2 regions of the Streptomyces sp. NPDC052773 genome follow, and region 2 is predicted to be linked to the other one. Evidence: riboswitches for the same ligand, from Rfam matches in the RefSeq annotation. Region 2 holds a riboswitch; the other holds the start of a gene.
The links. Region 2 has a riboswitch for cyclic di-AMP ahead of ACIG0D_RS31065 (C40 family peptidase). Riboswitches for the same ligand answer to the same signal wherever they lie in the genome.
Positions count from the first base shown of each region.

Region 1: linked by a shared signal. The riboswitch ahead of ACIG0D_RS28335 (M23 family metallopeptidase) and the one ahead of ACIG0D_RS31065 (C40 family peptidase) in region 2 are both predicted to bind cyclic di-AMP.

Region 1 is NZ_JBITZX010000015.1:113,917-121,233, reverse strand. It holds gene ACIG0D_RS28345 (HPr family phosphocarrier protein) at 1-138, shown strand, start outside; gene ACIG0D_RS28340 (GntR family transcriptional regulator) at 347-1,042, opposite strand; gene ACIG0D_RS28335 (M23 family metallopeptidase) at 1,268-2,032, opposite strand; cyclic di-AMP (ydaO/yuaA leader) riboswitch at 2,045-2,212, opposite strand; gene ACIG0D_RS28330 (M16 family metallopeptidase) at 2,438-3,826, opposite strand; gene ACIG0D_RS28325 (M16 family metallopeptidase) at 3,823-5,217, opposite strand; gene ACIG0D_RS28320 (DNA topoisomerase (ATP-hydrolyzing) subunit A) at 5,597-7,317, shown strand, end outside.
Region 2 is NZ_JBITZX010000018.1:147,374-154,690, reverse strand. It holds gene ACIG0D_RS31095 (adenosylmethionine--8-amino-7-oxononanoate transaminase) at 1-924, opposite strand, end outside; gene bioB (biotin synthase BioB) at 917-2,155, opposite strand; gene ACIG0D_RS31085 (8-amino-7-oxononanoate synthase) at 2,303-3,430, shown strand; gene ACIG0D_RS31080 (DUF397 domain-containing protein) at 3,473-3,694, opposite strand; gene ACIG0D_RS31075 (helix-turn-helix domain-containing protein) at 3,704-4,564, opposite strand; gene ACIG0D_RS31070 (ATP-binding protein) at 4,777-5,235, shown strand; gene ACIG0D_RS31065 (C40 family peptidase) at 5,391-5,864, opposite strand; cyclic di-AMP (ydaO/yuaA leader) riboswitch at 5,868-6,074, opposite strand; gene ACIG0D_RS31060 (hypothetical protein) at 6,431-6,739, opposite strand; gene ACIG0D_RS31055 (ATP-dependent Clp protease proteolytic subunit) at 6,747-7,317, opposite strand, start outside.

The DNA of each region.
Region 1 (7,317 bases), on a different contig from region 2:
CTGGCCGTTCTCGGCCTGGGCGCCCAGGGCGGCGAGGAGATCGTCCTCGCCTCCGACGCCGAGGGCGCGGACGCCGCTCTCGACCGCCTGGCCAAGCTGGTCGCCGAGGGTCTCGAGGAGCTCCCCGAGACCGTCTGACGCTCGCGCGGCAGTCACGTGGAAACGCGTCACCGCGTCGCCCTTTCGGGGCGGCGCGGTTTCGCTTTTCCCGGGATGAATGCGAGGGCCCTCTGGTGAATTCCGGGCAGGCGTCCGGCGCGCGCACGGTCAATTACCGGCACGCCGAAAAAGGGCAGGGAAAATCCGCCGCCCATCGAATAACCGTTCTTTGTATACGGTGCCCGTGTTAATGCCGCAGGCCCGAGATGTTTACGGCGTGTTGCGAATTCCTCACACGCTCCGGGCGCTCCCCGCCCGGGCCGAACCGCAGCCGGTGCGCCGCGCTCGCGCGCTCGGTGTGCAGCGCGGTGATCGCCCGCGCGCGTTCGCTGTCGCCGCGCGCGACGGCGTCGACGATCGCCCCGTGCTCCGCCCAGGCCTCCACCGGGCCGGCCGGCGCCTCGACCGTGTACATCCAGGCGATCTTGTGCCGCAGCTGGGTCAGCGTCGAGGTGAGCGCGGGGCTGCCGGAGGCCTGCGCCAGCGTCTCGTGGAACCAGCCGCCCAGGGAGCGCAGGTCGTCGCTGTGGCCGCGGCGGGCGCGCTCCTGGCCCAGCCTTACCAGGCCGCGCAGCACCTTCAGGTGGGCCTCGGTGCGCCGCTGCGCCGCACGGGAGGCGCCCAGCGGCTCCAGCAACAGCCGCATCTCCAGCAGGTCGGCGGCCTCCTGCTCGGTCGGTTCGGCGACGCACGCGCCCGCGTGGCGCCGGGTCACGACGAAGCCCTCGGCCTCCAGCGTGCGCAGGGCCTCCCGGACGGGGACGCGCGAGACGCCGTAGCGGCGGGCGAGCAGTTCCTCGGTGAGCCGGCTGCCGCGCTCGTAGACACCCGCGACGATGTCGTCCCGGATCGCCGTACACACCGAGTGCGCCGGAATACGCATGACCGACCTCCGCCTTAATCCCCGTGAAACGTCGACGATTGACGTGTGTTCAGCGACTCTATTGCAATGGGGCGGAATTTCCGATGGCGGGCCGGAATCCATGGATATTTTTTGGACAAGGGGGCGGCCGAAACGCCGAAAGCCCCGGCGCGGGCCGGGGCTCGGAGACTCCTGAGGGGCTGGGAGACGTCCTGCGGGGCTCGGAGACGTCCCGCGGGGGCTGGGTCAGATGTTCACGCCGTGCGCGCGCAGGTATGCGACCGGGTCGATGTCGGAGCCGTACTCCTGGCTCGTGCGGGCCTCGAAGTGCAGGTGCGGGCCGGTGACGTTGCCGGTGGCGCCGGACAGGCCGATCTGCTGGCCCGGGGTCACCGTCTGGCCGACGGAGACACCGATGGAGGACAGGTGGCCGTACTGGGTGTACGTGCCGTCGTGCATCCGGATGACCACCTGGTTGCCGTACGCCCCGCCCCAGCCGGCCTCGACGACCGTGCCGGCGCCGACCGCGTGGACGGAGGTGCCGGTCGCGGCGTGGAAGTCGACACCGGTGTGGCTGCCGGAGGACCACAGGGAGCTGCCGGCCTGGTAGCCGGTGGAGACGTAGGAGCCGGTGATCGGCATCACGAAGGTGTTCAGGCGCTTGCGCTCGGCCTCGCGGGCGGCGCGCTCCTGCTCCTCGCGGGCCTTGCGGGCCTCCTCCTCGGCGCGCTTCTTCGCGGCGGCCACGGCCTTCTCCTCGGCGGCGGCCCGCTCGGCGGCCTGCTGCTGTGCGGCGGCCTGGGCGTCGATCTGGTCGGCGACCTCGTCGCCGATGGTGAGGACCGGCAGCAGGCCGGTCTGCTCGGCGGCGGCCTCCGCGGCGAGCGCGGGGCTCGCCAGGGTGCCGATGACGCCGGTGGTGGTGAGTGCCGCGACACCCGCCGCGCGGGCGGTGGAGCGCTGCATCCGGCTGGGACGACGATGCTTCCCGGTGGCGCGCGTGAACGCCATGAAGTGGCTGGTCCTTTCCTTCCCTCTCGCCTACCGGGTTAGCTGACGGGTTCGGAGCAGGAAGGTCTCCTACGGACCCCCTCGCGGGCTGCGCGGGCGTCCGATTCACCCCAGGGACTTGATGGTTGGGTCCCCGGCTCCCCTGGCTCGCGCCGTACGGGGACTCGGCGATGGCTGTCCGGTGCCGCGGGTGCGGCGCACTGCCTGACGAACAGCCCGGACGACGCTAAGACGACCGGCTTTCAAAGCCCAAACGGATGCGGGTTTTTGTAGCGCATCCCACAGGTCAGACAGGCAACCTCCGCCCCAATTCGGACATGAAGGGGCCCTGGCGACGCATCGGTCACCAGGGCCCCTCCGCGCGGATGTGCCGCAGCGCTCGGCGTGGGTGTGCCGCCCGGGCGTCTACTCGGCGGCCACGACGGTGACTTCGCCGATGCCCAGAGCCTCCACGGGCTCCTTGATCTGCGCCGCGTCACCGACGAGGACGGTCACGAGACGGTCCACCGGGAAGGCGTTGACCACCGCGGCGGTGGCCTCGACCGTGCCGGTCGCGGCCAGCTGCCGGTACAGCGTCGCCTGGTAGTCGTCGGGCAGGTGCTGCTCGACCTGGTCGGCCAGCGTGCTCGCGACGGCCGCCGCCGTCTCGTACTTCAGCGGTGCCACGCCGACCAGGTTCTGCACGGCGACGTCCCGCTCGGCGTCGGTCAGGCCCTCCGCGGCGAGCGTGCGCAGCACCGTCCACAGGTCCTTCAGGGCGGGGCCGGTGTTCGGGGTGTCCACCGAGCCGCTGATGGCGAGCATCGAGGCGCCCGTGCCGTCCGGGGCGGACCGCAGGACCTGGCCGAACGCCCGCACGCCGTACGTGTAGCCCTTCTCCTCGCGCAGGACGCGGTCCAGGCGGGAGGTGAGGGTGCCGCCGAGGCAGTAGGTGCCGAGCACCTGGGCGGGCCACACGCGGTCGTGCCGGTCGGGACCGATACGGCCGATGAGCAGCTGCGTCTGGACGGCGCCGGGGCGGTCGACGATGACCACGCGCCCGGTGTCGTCGGCGGTGACCGGCGGCACGGGGCGGGGCTGGGCCGGGGAACCGGTCCAGGAGCCGAGGGTGTCGCCGAGGAGGGCGTCCAGGTCGATGCCGGTGAGGTCGCCGACCACCACGGCGGTGGCCGTGCCCGGACGGACGTGCCGCTCGTAGAAGGAGCGCACGGCCGCCGAGTCGATCTTCGCGACCGTCTCCTCGGTGCCCTGGCGCGGACGCGACATGCGCGAGGTCGCCGGGAACAGCTGCCGGGACAGCTCCTTGGCGGCCCGCCGGGACGGGTTGGCCAGCTCGTGCGGGATCTCGTCCAGGCGGTTGCGCACCAGCCGCTCGACCTCGCTGTCCGCGAAGGCGGGAGCCCGCAGGGCGTCGGCGACCAGCCCGAGGCCCTTCTCCAGGCGGGAGGCCGGGACCTCGAGGCTGAGCCGTACGCCCGGGTGGTCGGCGTGCGCGTCGAGGGTGGCGCCGCAGCGCTCCAGCTCGGCGGCGAACTCCTCCGCGGAGTGCTTGTCGGTGCCCTCGGAGAAGGCACGCGCCATGATCGTGGCGACGCCGTCCAGGCCGGCGGGCTCGGCATCCAGCGGCGCGTCGAGCAGGACCTCGACGGCGACGACCTTCTGGCCGGGGCGGTGGCAGCGCAGCACCGTCAGGCCGTTGTCGAGGGTCCCGCGCGTGGGGGCCGGGAACGCCCACGGCCTGGCCTCGCCCGGCTGCGGCTGGGGGTGGAACTCCATGGTGGTCAGCTCGGTCACTTCGCCGCCTCCTCGTGGGCGTCGGCGGCTTCCACGGTCGCCGCGGATTCCGGGTCCTCGGTGCCCTCGACTTGCTCGGGCTGCTCGGGGGTGATCGGCTCGTAGACGAGCACCGCGCGGTTGTCGGGCCGCAGGCGGGCCTTGGCGATCTCCTGGACCTCCTCGGGCGTCACCTCCAGCACACGCTGCACGGCGGTGAGGGCGAGCTGCGGGTCGCCGAACAGCACGGCGTACCGGCACAGTTCGTCGGCGCGGCCCGCTACCGTGCCGAGCCGGTCCAGCCACTCGCGCTCCAACTGGGCCTGGGCGCGCTCCATCTCCTCGGCCGTGGGGCCCTCCTCGGCGAACCGGGCCAGCTCCTCGTCGATGGCGGTCTCGATGACCGGCACCTCCACGTCGCCGGAGGTCTTCACGTCCAACCAGCCCAGGGAGGGCGCCCCGGCCAGCCGCAGCAGCCCGAAGCCGGCCGCGACGGCCGTACGGTCCCGGCGGACCAGCCGGTTGTACAGGCGGGAGGACTCGCCGCCGCCGAGAATGGTCAGCGCCAGGTCGGCCGCGTCGCACGCGCGCGTGCCGTCGTGCGGGAGGCGGTAGGCGGCCATCAGGGCGCGCGCGGGGACCTCCTCCTCGACGACCTCGCGCAGCTGCTCGCCGATGATGTCGGGCAGCGTTCCGTCGCGCGGGGCGGGCTTGCCGTCGTGGGACGGGATGGAGCCGAAGTACTTCTCGATCCACGCGAGGGTCTGCTCGGGGTCGATGTCGCCGACCACCGAGAGGACCGCGTTGTTCGGCGCGTAGTAGGTGCGGAAGAACTCCCGCGCGTCCTCCAGGGTCGCCGCGTCCAGGTCGGCCATCGAGCCGATCGGCGTGTGGTGGTAGGGGTGGCCCTCCGGGTAGGCGAGGGCGGTCAGCTTCTCGAAGGCGGTGCCGTAGGGGACGTTGTCGTAGCGCTGGCGGCGCTCGTTCTTGACGACGTCCCGCTGGTTCTCCATGGACTCCTCGTCCAGGGCGGCCAGCAGGGAGCCCATGCGGTCGGCTTCCAGCCAGAGGGCGAGCTCCAGCTGGTGGGCGGGCATGGTCTCGAAGTAGTTGGTGCGCTCGAAGCTGGTGGTGCCGTTGAGCGAACCGCCGGCGCCCTGCACCAGCTCGAAGTGGCCATTGCCCTTCACCTGGGCGGAACCCTGGAACATCAGGTGCTCGAAAAGGTGAGCCAGGCCCGTACGTCCCTTGACCTCGTGGCGGGAGCCGACGTCGTACCAGAGGCACACCGCCGCGACCGGGGTCAGGTGGTCCTCGGAGAGCACCACGCGCAGGCCGTTGGCCAGGCGGTGCTCGGTCGCTTTCAGGCCGCCGGAGCCTGCCTCGGCTGTGGCCGTGTGACCCATGGGCATGTACGTCCCTTCGATCGCGGATGCGGTGGCTGAGACCGCTCTGTTCGTGCCGGTCCTGCCACTGTATGCAAGCGTGCGGACGGTCCGCGAAGTTCCCGGACGCCGTACGCCGAGAGCGAGAACGGGGTTACCCGGCGCGAGGGCGTAGCCTGCGGGCAGCGGGCCGGGCGGCCGACGGGCGTAGCCTGCGCGCAGCGGGTCAGGCGGGGGACGGGCGTAACCTGCGCCCAGCAGGCCGGGCGGCAGGCGGGGCGTAACCTGCGCGCAGCGGGGGGCCGGGCGGCCGACGCCGGGTCCCGCTCCGCGTTGTCAGTGCCGCGGTCCACAATGGTCCGCGTCAGATCCCGTTCACCACGCTTCAGCAAGGAGCCAGGCAGCGATGGCCCGCCGCAGCACGAAGACCCCGCCGCCCGACGACTCGTACGAGGAGCGGATCCTCGACATCGACGTCGTCGACGAGATGCAGGGCTCCTTCCTCGAGTACGCGTACTCGGTCATCTACTCCCGAGCCCTGCCGGACGCCCGCGACGGCCTGAAGCCGGTGCACCGCCGGATCGTCTACCAGATGAACGAGATGGGCCTGCGCCCGGAGCGCGGCTATGTGAAGTGCGCCCGCGTGGTCGGCGAGGTCATGGGCAAGCTGCACCCGCACGGCGACGCGTCGATCTACGACGCGCTGGTGCGCATGGCGCAGCCCTTCTCGATGCGCGTGCCGCTGGTGGACGGCCACGGCAACTTCGGCTCGCTCGGCAACGACGACCCGCCGGCCGCCATGCGGTACACCGAGTGCCGGATGGCCGCGGCCACGGGCCTGATGACCGAGTCCATCGACGAGGACACGGTCGACTTCGCCCCGAACTACGACGGCCAGGAGCAGGAGCCGGTCGCCCTGCCCGCCGCCTTCCCGAACCTGCTGGTGAACGGCGCCTCCGGCATCGCGGTCGGCATGGCCACCAACATGCCGCCGCACAACCTGAGCGAGGTCATCGCGGCGGCCCGCCACCTGATCCGGCACCCGAACGCCGATCTCGACGCCCTGATGAAGCACGTCCCCGGCCCCGACCTGCCCACCGGCGGCCGGATCGTCGGCCTGTCCGGCATCCGCGACGCGTACGAGACGGGCCGCGGCACCTTCAAGATGCGCGCGACGGTCTCCATCGAGAACGTCACGGCCCGCCGCAAGGGCCTGGTCGTCACCGAGCTGCCCTTCACGGTCGGCCCGGAGAAGGTCATCGCCAAGATCAAGGACCTGGTCGGCTCGAAGAAGCTCCAGGGCATCGCCGACGTCAAGGACCTCACCGACCGTGAGCACGGGCTGCGCCTGGTCATCGAGATCAAGAACGGCTTCGTGCCCGAGGCGGTCCTGGAGCAGCTGTACAAGCTGACGCCGATGGAGGAGTCCTTCGGCATCAACAACGTCGCGCTGGTGGACGGCCAGCCGCTGACGCTGGGCCTGAAGGAGCTGCTGGAGGTCTACCTCGACCACCGCTTCGAGGTCGTGCGCCGCCGCTCGGAGTTCCGCCGCGGCAAGCGCCGCGACCGTCTCCACCTGGTCGAGGGCCTGCTGACGGCGCTGGTCGACATCGACGAGGTCATCCGGCTGATCCGCTCCAGCGAGAACTCGGCGCAGGCCAAGGAGCGCCTGATGGAGCGCTTCTCGCTGAGCGAGACGCAGACCCAGTACATCCTCGACACCCCGCTGCGCCGGCTCACCAAGTACGACCGGATCGAGCTGGAGGCGGAGAAGGAGCGGCTCAACGCCGAGATCGAGGAGCTGACCCGGATCCTGGAGTCGGACGCGGAGCTGCGCAAGCTGGTCTCCTCGGAACTGGCCGCCGTCGCCAAGAAGTTCGGCACCCCGCGGCGGACCGTTCTGCTGGAGTCCGCGGCCACCTCGGTCGCCACCGTGCCGCTGCAGGTCGCGGACGACCCGTGCCGGGTGCTGCTGTCCTCGACCGGTCTGCTGGCCCGGACGGCGAACGCGGAGCCGTTCGCCGAGGACGCCGACGGCAAGCGCGCCAAGCACGACGTGATCGTCTCCGCGGTGCCGGCCACGGCCCGCGGCGAGGTGGGCGCGGTGACCTCGTACGGCCGGCTGCT
Region 2 (7,317 bases):
GTGGGCGAGGACCGGCACCTCGCCCTGCGAGATCCCGTCCGCCACCCGGGGGTTGCACAGCGTCGCCGCCAGCGTCAGATAGCCGCCGGTGAGCGACTTGCCCACGCACATCACGTCCGGCGACACCGCCGCGTGCTCCGCCGCGAACAGCGCGCCCGTACGGCCGAACCCGGTGGCGATCTCGTCGAACACCAGCAGCACGTCGTGGGCGTCGCACGCCTCCCGCAGCACCCGCAGATAGGCGGGGGAGTGGAACCGCATCCCGCCCGCGCCCTGCACCACCGGCTCGACGATCACCGCGGCCAGCTCGTGGGCGTGCTCGGCGATCAGGGTGCGCAGGTGGTCGGCGTACGCCTCCTCGTACTCGGCGGGCGGCGGGTCCGCGAAGAGCTGGCGCGGCAGGACGCCGGTCCACAGCTGGTGCATCCCGCCCTGGGGGTCGCAGACCGCCATCGGCTGCCAGGTGTCCCCGTGGTAGCCGCCCCGCCAGGTCATCATCCGGTGCTTCTCGGGGCGGCCCAGCGAACGCCAGTACTGGAGGCACATCTTGACCGCGACCTCGACCGACACCGAACCGGAGTCGGCGAGGAACACATGCTCCAGCCCCTCGGGCGACAAGTCGACAAGGAGCTTCGCCAGCCGGACGGCGGGCTCGTGGGTGAGCCCGCCGAACATGACGTGGCTCATCCGCCCCAGCTGCTCGCGCGCCGCCTCGTTCAGCACCGGGTGGTTGTAGCCGTGGATGGCCGACCACCAGGACGACATGCCGTCGACCAGCTCCTCCGAGCCGCCCGCGAGCTTCAGCCGCACCCCGCTCGCCGACTCCACGACGAGCGGGACCTGCTGGTTCGGCATCGGGCCGTACGGATGCCAGACGTGCCGCCGGTCGAGTTCGAGCAGCTCCGGCACGCTCAGCTCAGGCATTGGGCGCGAGATCCGTCCCGGCGCCCCGGCGGCGTACGGCGACCAGGTCGGTGCGCGGCTCGGTCGCCGCCGGCACCGCGGCGGCCGTACCGCACACGCCGCCGCCCTCGTGGGACCCGCACCCGGCGCCCGCGTCCTCGTGGGACCCGCACCCGGCGCCCGCGTCCTCGTGGGACCCGCACCCGCCGCCCGCGCTCGCGTGCGAGCCGCAGCCGCCGCCGGCCTGCGCGCGGTGCTCCGGCAGGGTCACCTGGTCGGCGCCCTCCACCTCGAACCCGGCGTCCGCGATCATCTCCAGGTCGGCCTTGCCGGCCTGGCCCTCACTGGTGAGGTAGTCGCCGAGGAAGATGGAGTTCGCCAGGTGCAGCGCCAGCGGCTGCATGGAGCGCAGATGCACCTCACGGCCGCCCGCGATCCGCACCTCCACGTCGGGGCAGACGAACCGCACCATCGCCAGGATCCGCAGGCAGCGCTGCGGGGTGAGGTTCCACTCCTTCGCCAGCGGGGTGCCCTCGAACGGGATCAGGAAGTTCACCGGGACGGAGTCCGGGTCCAGCTCGCGCAGCGAGTAGACGACGTCGACCAGGTCCTCGTCGCTCTCGCCCATGCCCGCGATCAGGCCGGAGCACGCCGACAGGCCCGCCGCGTGCGCCTTCTGCACGGTGTCGACCCGGTCGGCGTAGGTGTGCGTGGTCGTGATCTCCCCGTACGTCCCCTCGGACGTGTTCAGGTTGTGGTTGTAGGCGTCGGCGCCCGCCTCGCGCAGCCGCTCCGCCTGGCCGTCGGAGAGCAGACCCAGGCAGGCGCACACCTCGACGCCCTCGTTCTGCTCCTTGATCGCCTTGATGGTCTCGGAGACCCGGTCCACGTCCCGGTCCGTCGGACCGCGCCCGCTGGCCACCAGGCAGACCCGCTTGGCACCCCCGGCCAGGCCCGCGGCGGCGGCCTTGGAGGCCTCGTCGGGCTTGAGCCAGGTGTACTTCAGGATGTCGGCCTTGGAGCCGAGCCGCTGGGAGCAGTAGGAGCAGTCTTCCGGACACAGGCCGGACTTCAGGTTGACGAGATAGTTGAGTTTCACCCGTCGGCCGAACCAGTGGCGGCGTACCTTTCCGGCCGCGGCCACCACATCGAGCAGTTCGTCGTCGGTCGTCGCGAGGACGGCCAGCGCCTCCTCGCGGGTCGGCAGCTCGCGCCGAAGCCCCTTGTCCACCAGCGTGTTCAGCAGGTCCATGAGAGCCGATCCTGTCCTACGGAGGTGCTCCGGGCCAAGGAGAGTTCGCACAACAGCGTCACTTCGTGGTGTGTGGATTGCCACATCCTGGCCCGCGGGACGGGCCGCTAGTGTCTGTGCACTGCCTACAAAATCCCCGGAGGACCCATGGCGTTCGGCTGGATCGACGAGCAGGCGGAACTGCGCCGCGGCGCGGGACTCGTCCGCACCCTGCGGCCCCGGCCCGCCGACTCGCCCCTGCTGGACCTCGCGAGCAACGACTACCTGGGCCTGGCCCGCCACCCCGAGGTCACCGAGGGCGCGGCCCGCGCGGCGCGCGTCTGGGGCGGCGGCTCGACCGGCTCGCGGCTGGTCACCGGCACCACCGAACTCCACGGGGAACTCGAACGCGAGCTGGCCGACTTCTGCGGCTTCGAGGCCGCCCTGGTCTTCTCCTCCGGCTACGCGGCCAACCTCGCCGCGGTCACCGCGCTGGCCCCGCACGGCTCGCTCATCGTCTCCGACGCGGGCAACCACGCCTCCCTCATCGACGGCTGCCGGCTGGCCCGCGGCACCACTCAGGTGGTGGCGCACGCCGACCCGGACGCCGTCCGCAAGGCGATCGGGACCCACGACGGGCCGGCCGTCGCGGTGTCCGACACGGTCTTCTCGGTGGACGGCGACGCGGCCCCGCTGGCGGAGCTGGCGGCGGCCTGCCGGGAGCACGGGGCCGGGCTGGTGGTGGACGACGCGCACGGCCTCGGGGTGCTCGGGGCGGGCGGCCGGGGTGCCGCGTACGCGGCGGGCCTGGCGGGCGCGGACGACGTCGTCGTCACGCTCACCCTCTCCAAGTCGCTGGGCAGTCAGGGCGGCGCGGTGCTCGGCCCGGCCCGGGTGATCGACCACCTGGTCAACGCGGCCCGGACGTTCATCTTCGACACGGGGCTCGCCCCGGCGGCGGCGGGCGCGGCCCTGGCGGCCCTGCGGCTGCTGCGCCGCGAGCCGGAGCGGGCGGAGCGGGCGCGCGCGGTGGCGGGCGAACTCCACGCCCGGCTGACGGCCGCGGGCCACGAGGCGGTACGGCCGGACGCCGCTGTGGTGTCGGTGCGCGCTCCGTCCCCGGAGAGCGCCGTGCGCTGGGCGGCCGACTGCCGGACCGCCGGACTCGCCGTGGGCTGCTTCCGACCTCCTTCCGTGCCCGACGGCATCTCCCGGCTGCGGCTGACCGCCCGCGCGGACCTCTCCGGGGACCAGATCGAACGCGCTGTACGTGTGATCGGCGAAACGCGGCCATGAGTCGGCGTCCACGGCCGTGCGTCGCTCCCGGTGGACGGTGGGTCAGACGGCGGCCGTGAAGTGCGCCCAGGTCTCGGGTGAGAAGACCAGCGCGGGCCCGGCCGGGTCCTTGGAGTCGCGTACGGCGAGCAGTCCGGCCCAGGCGCCCGAGCGGGGCCTGGCCGTCTCCACGCAGTTGTTCGCTCCCGTGCTGTAGCTGCTGCGCAGCCAGTGGACATCGGATAGATGGGTCGTGGAAGGTACGTTCCGAGGCAGAACGGTCATGGTGCCTCCTTACGCGCCGTCAGCTATCCCGGCGATGTATTCCAACGATTCCTCGGGTGACAGGGCGTGCCTCCGAAGCGCGTCGAAAGCCTCGGTGTAGGCCCCAACATCTTCTTTCCGTTCGAGATAGAGGCTACTCGTCAAGTGGTCGAGAACAACCACATCCAGATCAGAAGTGTTCGAAAATGAGAAGATAACGAAAGGCCCGGTGACGCCGATGTGGGCCCCCGCGGCGAACGGCAGCACTTGGAGCCCCACCTGCGGCAACCGCGCCGCCTCCATCAGCCGGAGCAGCTGGTCCTCCATGACGTCCGGGCCGCCGACCTCGCGCCGCAGCACCGCCTCGTCCAGCACCGCGCTGAGCCGCAGCGGCGGCTGGGAGCGCAGGACGTCCTGCCGGGCCAGCCGCACCTCCACCAGCGTGTCCAGCCGGTCCTCGTCCAGGCCCTCCACGGCGGCCCGGGTCACCGCGCGGGCGTACTCGGGCGTCTGGAGCAGCCCGGGCACCACCGAGGTCTCCAGGGTGCGCATGCCGCTGGCCTGCGACTCCAGGCTGATGAAGTCCCGGTAGGTGGGCGGCAGCACCCCGCGATAGGCGTGCCACCAGTGGTCCCGGCCCTGCCCGCAGCCCGACCCCGCCAGCACCAGCAGCAACTCCCGCAGCTGGGGATCGCTCACCCCGTAGGCATCCAGCAGTAACCGCACATCGGCCGGTTTCACCCCGCTCGCGCCCGTCTCGATCCGGCTCACCTTGGACTGGTGCCAACCCACCAGCCGCGCCGCCTCACCACTCGTCAGGCCCGCACCCGTGCGCAGCGCACGCAGTTCGGCGCCCAGTTTCCGGCGGCGTACCGCAGGACCGTGCTGCATGGGCTCCTCCTTACTCCAACCGAGCCGCCCAAATACGGTCTGTCGTCGCAGAGTTCACCGCTTCGAGCGACAGATATATGCATATCTTGGTGGATCGCCACCGGGATCGCCCCGATGGTGGCAGTCTGGCGACGAAGCACCAGTCCGGGACCGTACTCGAACGTTCGCCCTCGTGTCGGTCCGCGGTCCCGTGGGAAAGGGACGACATCGCCATGGCAGACCATCTGGAAGCATCCGTCACTCTGCCGAGCGATCCAGCCTCGGTCTCCGCGGCTCGCGCCTATGTGGTCGGCACCCTGGCCGAGTGGGGTCTGCCGTCCGACGCGGAGGTGGCCGATACCATCCGGCTGATCGTCTCCGAACTCGCCACCAACGCCGTACAGCACACCTTCGGGGAGTCACCCACCTTCACGGTGGACGTGGAAGTGGACCGTGACGAACACTTGCGCATCGGTGTGACGGACAGCCACCCGAGGTTCCCCAAGCGGCTGCCGGACGCGGTGCAGCAGGACAACGGCCGCGGCATGGTGATCATCCGCTGTCTCACCGCCGAGTGCGGCGGCCGGCTGAGAGTGCGCCCCACCCGCGAGGGCGGCAAAACCGTCGCCATCGAACTCCCCTGGAAGGTCCCGGCCCGGCCGGTGACGGCGGTACAGCAGCAGGAACCCTGACCCGGCTCTCCCGGCCGCGAAACCGACGCGCGCGCCGGCCCCACGACAAGCAGGCCGGGCCCGCGCGCGGGTGCGCGCGGGCCCGGCTGGTCGCTCACGGACGTTGCCGGGCGCGGTGACGGCGGGTCAGGGGCGCCGTCACCGGCCCGCAGGGGTCACTTGACCCGGCCGTACCAGACGCTCTTCGTCCAGATCTTCTGCAGCCGCACGACGTCCCCGGTCTTCGGGGCGTGCCAGATCTTCCCCTTTCCGGCGTAGATGCCCACGTGGTACACGTTGGACCCCGAGTGGAAGAACACCAGGTCTCCGGCCTTGCGGCTCTTCGCGGAGATGTGGCGCGTCTTGTTGTACTGCGCCGCGGCCGTACGCGGCAGGGTCTTGCCCGCCTTCTTGTACGAGTAGAGCGTGAGCCCCGAGCAGTCGAACCGCTTCGGTCCGGTGGCGCCCCACTTGTAGGGGGAGCCCTTCTTGGACGCGGCGACCTGGAGGGCCTTCGTTGCCGGCGTGGCGGCCGCGGCCTCCGGGGCGAAGCCGGGGGCGACCACGGAGCCGCCGACCGCGGCCAGGGTCAGGGCCGAGGCCGTGCCGGCCCGGGCCATGAGCGACGGGACACGATTGAGCGCGTTCATGCGCAACCCTTCGTCAGCCGCCTGTGAAGGATGACCTGTCGGATTCGGGCTGGCGAAGTAGCCCGGCCGCGTTGCCGCGGCTTCACCCCAAGGGCTGCTCGATCCGGCGTCTCCTCGCGGAGCCGTCCGTACCGGCGACCCGTCGTGCTTGGGTCCTCCACTCCTGCCGATCCACTTCCTGTCGACCGGGCATCCAGGCGGCGGCAGGACTCGGCGTCCGCCCGGATCGCCCCGCCGCGGTGGCGGGGTCTTGTCGTCAGACAGGGATCTTGACTCACACATGTCCGAAAATCCCAACGCAACCGGGGATTTGTGGTCTTCCTCACCACTCACCCGTTCGGGTGGACACCCTGACGAGCGATCGGAAGTCAAGACCGCAACTGCCCCCCGGACCAGCGACGGAATGCCCAATTCCGCCCCGAGGGACCGCCCTCGGCGCAACCTGAGCCAGCTCGAAAAAGGAGGTGTGGCTACGCCGAACGTGGGTAATCCGTTCAGTCCGTTTCAGCCGGACCGCGCACGCCTCGCCACCTGCGCGGCGAGCCCCGCTCACGCGTGCCGGGCCGTCAACTGTCGGAGCGCGGCGGAAGGGTGACGCGCGCCGTGCGGCGTTCGCCGTCGAGCACGCGCAGCGCCCGCGCGAGCGTCGGCGCGTGCAGCTCCGTCTCGCCCCGCTGGTGCATCAGCGCCAGCGCGTCGCGCAGGGCGGCGGCCTTGCCCACCAGCGCCTGGGCGGCCCGCAGTCCGCCGTACGTGTGACCGTGGCGGCCGGGGTTGATCCGGCCGAGCAGGTCCACCACCTCCAGGTAACGGTCGATCAACTCGCTCTCGGCGCGGGTCAGCGCGGGCAGCGGCGGCAGTTCGGGCGGCAGCATCGGCGGCTCACCTCCCGCCGGGCGCGGTGCCCGAGGCCCTGCGGTCGGTGATGATCCGGTCGATCAGGCCGTACTCCAGCGCCTCCCGGGCGGTGAGGATCGTGTCCCGCTCGATGTCGGCGGTCACCTGCTCCCGGCTGCGCCCGGTGTGCCGTACCAGCATCTCCTCCAGGCGGGACCGGACGCGGACCAACTCCTCGGCCTGGATGGCGAGATCGCCGGCCTGTCCCCGCACCGGCTCCGGCAACGCGGGCTGACGGATCACCACCCGGGCGCCGGGCAGGGCGTATCGCTTGCCCGGCGTCCCGGCGGCCAGGAGCACGGCGGCGGAGGAGCCTGCCTGGCCGAGGCAGATCGTCTCCACGTCGCAGTTCACGTACCGGATCGTGTCGTAGAGCGCCGACATGGCGGTGAACGAGCCGCCGGGGGAGTTGATGTACAGCGAGATGTCCCGGTCCGGGGCCTGGTACTCCAGATGCATGAACTGGGCCATCACATCGTTCGCCGCGGTGTCGTCGATCGGTGTGCCCAGGAAGACGATCCGCTCCTCCAGCAGCTTGGAGTACGGATCCAGGGTG